One region of the Pseudoalteromonas sp. MMG012 genome, then DNA from elsewhere that is predicted to be linked to it. Evidence: predicted binding sites of a transcription regulator. Region 1 holds the regulator's gene; the other holds the start of a gene.
What was found. The regulator sigma-54, encoded in region 1, starts transcription at its own class of promoters, with help from an activator protein. The targets are predictions, from matches to a motif close to GTTGGCACGNNNNTNGNNT.
Positions count from the first base shown of each region.

Region 1 (3,197 bases):
GATGCCTTTACCAATTCCAGTGCTGCCTAACTTCTCTCTAGACATGAGTGCAGATAAAACATCATGCTGTTCTAGGTGGGGTAACTGTTCATGTGTAAGTTCGCTAACGTATTCGAGAATACGTTTTTTGCTATTAAAAAGGACCGCAGCTTTACTGCAGTCCTTGTTGATTATTGAGCTAAGTTTCATGGTTAATGTCGAGTAAGCTTTTCTTTGTGTTTGATTACTTGTCTGTCTAGCTTGTCAACCAAACCATCAATAGCAGCATACATATCTTGATGCTCGGTAGAGGCAAATACTTCTGCTCCGCTTAAGTGTAAGGTCGCTTCGGCTTTTTGTACGAGTTTTTCAACATCTAAAATCACATGCACATTATTGATATGATCAAAGTGCCTTTCTAGCTTCGCAAACTTGGTGTTGACATAGTCTCTTAGTGATTCAGTTACTTCTACGTGACGACCAGTTAAATTTAGTTGCATGAGCATTTTCCTTCTTTGATATTACGTCTTATATCAAGCTTTTACGCTGATTCGACGGTGGAATGGCTAACGACTCCCGATATTTTGCTATCGTACGTCGGGCCACTTTGATTCCTTGCTCTGCCAATATATCCGCAATTTTGCTATCACTTAATGGCTTAGCAGTATTTTCGGCGGCAATGAGCTTTTTGATCAATGCTCTAATCGCTGTGGAAGAGCATTCACCTCCGTTTTCGGTACTCACATGGCTCGAGAAGAAATATTTCAACTCAAAAATGCCCCTAGGTGTGTGCATATATTTTTGTGTTGTGACACGTGAAATAGTGGACTCATGCATCTCTACCATTTCAGCCACATCATTTAGCACCATAGGTTTCATTGCTTCAGGGCCATGTTCAAAGAATGCCTGTTGTTGCTGCACAATGCAATTAGTTACTTTCATTAACGTATCATTGCGGCTTTCTAAGCTTTTAATAAACCATTTAGCTTCTTGTAAATGCGAACGAATAAATTGACTATCAGTGCTTGATTTCATTGAGCGAGACATCGCCGCATAGTGATCATTGACTCTAATTTTCGGCATTGAATCAGGGTTTAATTCAACTAACCATCGGCCTTTCACTTTTTTCACAGAGACATCAGGTATGACATATTCAGACTCTTCGCGGATGATACTGGCCGCAGGTTTTGGATTTAAGCTGTGTATTAGAGTCATGACTTCTTTTAAATCGGACTCTTTCAGCTTCGTCTTTTTCATTAGCGTTCGATAGTCTCGACTTGCAAGTAAGTCGATATGTTCGGTGAGCACATGTTTAGTATGTTCCAGCCAAGGTGTACTTTTATCAAACTGATTAAGCTGGATACATAAACATTCTTGTAAGCTCCGAGCAGCAATGCCGACAGGGTCAAATAATTGAATGCGTTTCAGGACAGCCTCAATTTCATCAAGTTCAATGGCATCTTCTGAACTCTCGTCATTAAGGCTTTCTAAGATTTCATCGGTCGATAAGGTTAATAAACCACCATCATCCACGGCTTCCACAATAGCGACAGCGATCCCTCTATCAGTATCACTAAACGGGGTCAGTTCTAGTTGCCACATTAAGTATTCATGGAGCGATTCGGTGGTTGCGCCTTGGTACATGTTTTCGTCTTCAGGCATAGGGCCGCTGCTTGTTGCTGGTGCAGCACTCATGTATTCATCCCATGTGACATCCATCGCAAGTTCTTCGCTAACAGTGTCTTTACTCATAGCCGCGTCTGCATCAAGCTCATAGTCACTGACTGGAGCTTCTTCAATACTGTCTGAATTAGATTCTTCTTTCGAGAGCTCTTTATGTTCTTTTTCTATATTTTCGTTGTCGTTTTCATGCTCTGATTCTTCAACTTCCAGTAATGGGTTGCTGTCCAAGGCTTCTTGGATTTCTTGTTGGAGATCTAGCGTGCTCAATTGCAACAAGCGGATAGCCTGTTGTAATTGGGGTGTCATGGTTAATTGCTGACCCATGCGCAGCTGTAACGATTGCCTCATGTATCTCTAACAATCCTTTCTATTAATCAATTATTAAAATTACCTAGATACTATAACTATAGCCTGAATTGTTCACCTAGGTAGACATCTCGAACAGTTTGATCGGCAAGCACGTGTTCTGGAGTACCTGATGCAATTAATTCACCATGTGAAACTATGTATGCTTTTTCGCACACATCAAGTGTTTCTCGTACATTATGATCTGTGATCAGAACACCTATACCGCGTTTTTTTAAATGTTCGATAATTTTCTTTATATCTAACACCGAAATTGGGTCAACACCAGCAAAAGGCTCATCTAACAGGATAAATTTTGGGTTTGCGGCTAAAGCGCGAGCAATTTCGACTCTTCGACGTTCACCTCCTGACAATGCCATACCTTGACTTGTACGTATATGTTGGATGTTGAATTCATCTAATAATTCATTAAGAATTTGCTCTCGATCAGGTTTACTCAGCTCATTACGAGTTTCTAAAATAGCCATTAAGTTCTGGTAAACGGTTAACTTTCGAAAGATGGAAGATTCTTGCGGTAAATAACCTATGCCTAACCTTGCTCGACTGTGCATCGGTAACAGGGTGATATCGTGGTCATCAATTGTTACGGTACCGTTGTCGCTTGGCACTAATCCAACAATCATATAAAAACTGGTCGTTTTACCTGCCCCGTTGGGGCCTAGCAAGCCAACAATACTGCCTGCCTCGACGGCAAGGCTGACATTTTTTACGACTTGTCGTCCTTTGTAGCTTTTAGCCAAAGCGGTTGCAGTCAAAGTACTCATTTATTATTTGCCTTGTTCTTTATTCGATTTTTTTTCTGGGACTAGAATTGTGTGTACTCGGCCAGTATTTTCATTACCCTTTTCAGCATTTATTAATTGTTTATCCATATCGTAAATTATGGATTGTGCTTTTATGATTTGGCCTGCTTGGTTAATTTCTGCATCACCTTTGATTGTCAGCTTTTTATTCGCTACATCATATCGAACCTCACTCGCCGTGGCACTTAATACGGTGCCATCAGCTTGTGTCTCGGTAAAACGCGCTGGGTTACCTGTAGCGACAAGCAGTTGTTTATTTTCTCCTAACTCAGCCCGTCTATGCACTTCTAGGCGATCAGCGTTAATTTGTCTATTACCATGTATAATTTCAACATTTTGTTCAAAAATACCAATGTTGGTTTTTAA
Region 1 covers NZ_JAGJEF010000010.1:35,101-38,297, forward strand. Annotated here, with positions in the region: gene J8L97_RS05365 (PTS sugar transporter subunit IIA) at 1-189, opposite strand, end outside; gene hpf (ribosome hibernation promoting factor) at 192-479, opposite strand; gene J8L97_RS05375 (RNA polymerase factor sigma-54) at 508-2,010, opposite strand; gene lptB (LPS export ABC transporter ATP-binding protein) at 2,067-2,792, opposite strand; gene lptA (lipopolysaccharide transport periplasmic protein LptA) at 2,796-3,197, opposite strand, start outside.

Region 2 (3,197 bases), on a different contig from region 1:
CCAAACCTTCAACAAGTCTCGGATGACTTTTCGCCAAAATATCTAGTAGGTTCTGAACTTCCTCATGACCTAATAGTAGTGATGCGTTATTAGTCAACAGTTGGCTTATATGTGTTGCTACGACAGTTGCAGCATCAACGACTGTATAACCAAGAGAATGCGCTTCATCTTTCTGTTCGGGTTTAATCCATACAGCCTCTAAACCAAATGCTGGATCGGTTGTAGCAACACCATTTATTGGACCAAATACCTGGCCCGGGTTAATTGCAAGCTCATCACCATGCTTTAATTCCCCATCTCCGGATCCCACTCCCATTAAAGTAATATTGTATGCATTGGGGTCTAACTCTAAGTTATCTCTAATATGTACTGGTGGAACCAAGAACCCCAGTTCTTGAGAAAGCTTTTTACGAACACCTTTGATTCTACTTAATAGTTCACCACCTTGTGCTTGATCTACCAACGGTATTAGACGGTAACCAACTTCAAGCCCAATAACATCCACAGGCTGAACGTCGTCCCAACCAAGCTCTTTTTGATCTTGTTTTCGAGCTGCGATGTCACCACCTTTGGCTTCTTCCGCTTGTTTAACTTCCTCTGCTTTTGTTTTTTGGGACTGAGTGTAATACGCCAAATATCCGAGTAATGCACCTAAACTCAAAAATGCAACATGAGGCATCCCTGGTACAAGTCCCATAACAATTAAAATTGCAGCAGCTATTGATAATGACTTTTCATTACCAAGTTGGGCCTTAAATTGATCTCCCATATTGTGAGATTCATTTTGTCTAGTAACAACAATTGCAGTGCCGATAGATAGAAGCAACGATGGTAATTGCGCCACAAGTCCATCCCCAATGGTGAGTAGAGTATAAACCTCCATTGCTTTACCAAACCCGAGATTGTGTTGGATCATACCAACAAATAAACCACCAATAATATTAATAGCTAAAATAACAATACCTGCAATAGCGTCCCCTTTTACAAACTTACTGGCACCATCCATTGACCCGTAGAAATCAGCTTCACGGGTTACTTCTTCTCGCCTAGCTCGAGCATCGTCTGCACTAATAAAGCCTGCATTTAAATCTGCATCAATCGCCATTTGTTTTCCTGGCATTGCATCTAATGTAAATCGTGCTGACACTTCAGAAATACGCCCGGCTCCTTTAGTGATTACAACAAAGTTAATAATAATTAGAATTAAAAAGACCACTAAGCCGACCGCGTAATTTCCGCCGATGACCACTGAGCCGAATGCTTCAATTACTTTACCAGCCGCATCACCACCATTGTGCCCTTCAAGCAAAACAACTCGTGTACTCGCGACATTTAATGCCAATCGCATAATTGTTGCAATAAGTAACACTGCTGGAAACATACCAAACTCTAACGGTTTCATGGTGTAAACAGTTACCAATAGAACGACTAGTGCTAGCGCGATATTAAAAGAAAATAAAATATCTAGTAGGAAAGGAGGCAGAGGTAAGATAACCATGCCTAGCGCAGCCAGAACCATTAGAGGGGTACCTACACCCTTTGCATATTCTTTCTTATCTCTATTGATTTGCTGTAAAACTGCTTTAAAATCCATAACTTAGTAACTACAAAATATTGACACTGACTAGTACAAAGCAAGTTATGCGCCATAAAGTTACTAACCCTAAATTTATAAGGTAATGATGAAAAATGTAGAGCATAAATAAATGTTACGCTTGTCTAAAAAAACCGTGAAGTTTAATGTTTCAACTCGTTGGGAATAGGTAGATCGTCATTAAGCGCTGTCGGTCGCTTGCCTCGGCCCTTTTGAAAGCGCTTTAACTGAAATACAAAAGCGAGTACTTGTGCTACGGCTGTAAACAATTGATCTGGTATTTGCTGGCCAACTTCAGTGGTATGGTATAAAGAACGTGTTAAAGCTGGTGATTCAACAATAGGCACTTCATTACCTATTGCGACCTTTCTTATTTGCATGGCCAGTTCATCAACACCTTTCGCTAGTACAATGGGCGCACCGGCTTTTTCCGTATCGTATTTTAATGCAACGGAATAGTGCGTTGGGTTAGTAACAATCACATCTGCATCAGGCACATCTTGTATCATACGACGCTGGGACATCTCTCTTTGAGTGCGACGGATACGCGCCTTAATTTGTGGATCACCTTCCGAATTTTTATATTCATCTTTTACTTCTTGCATCGTCATTTTAAGCTGTTTATGGTGATTATAGCTTTGGTAAGGAGCATCTATGGCTGAAATAATAATTAACGTACAACTTAACGCTAAAAACATCCATGCCAAGATTTCTAATGCGTGAATGATGCTACTGGGGATTTGCTCGACACTTAAATGCAATATTTCATAAAAAAAAGTGTTTATCAAGTAAATAGCAAAACCTGCTACCAACCCAAATTTAAGTACCGCTTTTACTAGCTCAATACCCGCCTGTGGGCCTAGCATTCTTTTAATACCTTTTGCCGGAGACATTTTACTGGCTTTAGGTGCCGCTGCCTGCCAACTAAAGTTAAAGCCGCCTAATAAAGTATTACCAACAATAGCGGCTATTACAATGATAAAAACAAACATAGACATTGGGAAAATAAGCTCGGAAAACATCTCCCCCCATATAGAGAACATCTTGGTTGTATCGTATGTTTCATTACGGTTTAGGCTCAATGCTCGGCCCATTATATTATACAGCCCCTTTCCTATATCAGGTCCATACAATAGCAATGATATTGAGGAAAAAATGAGTACAAATGTGGTCCCTAACTCTTTCGAACGTGCAACTTGCCCTTTCTTACGAGACTCATCTATTTTTTTCCCCGTGGGTTCTTCCGTTTTTTCTTGACCCGAATCTTCTGCCATATGCTATACCGTACAACCAATTAAATTGCACATTAGTTCAATTGTCTTAAGCCATTGAAATTCATATTGCACTAAAAAATTTCCTAACGTAGCCCAAATAATAGTAAGACCTGCAACAAGGGTAAATGCAAAACCAACTGCAAATATATTCATTTGCGGCGCAGCACGGGTCATAATGCCCAATGAAATATTAATCACCAACATGGCTGTTAACGGTGCAAGGGATAACGCCATTGCCGTTGAAAACATCCACCCTCCCCAATTCACTATTTGCCAATAATTATCGACAATCCACCATTGCCCATTAATTGGAAAAGTTTGAAAACTAA
Region 2 covers NZ_JAGJEF010000005.1:37,268-40,464, reverse strand. Annotated here, with positions in the region: gene flhA (flagellar biosynthesis protein FlhA) at 1-1,594, opposite strand, end outside; gene flhB (flagellar biosynthesis protein FlhB) at 1,738-2,868, opposite strand; gene fliR (flagellar biosynthetic protein FliR) at 2,872-3,197, opposite strand, start outside.
Region 2: the regulator sigma-54 is predicted to act here: its motif matches at 1,633-1,651, upstream of flhA (flagellar biosynthesis protein FlhA).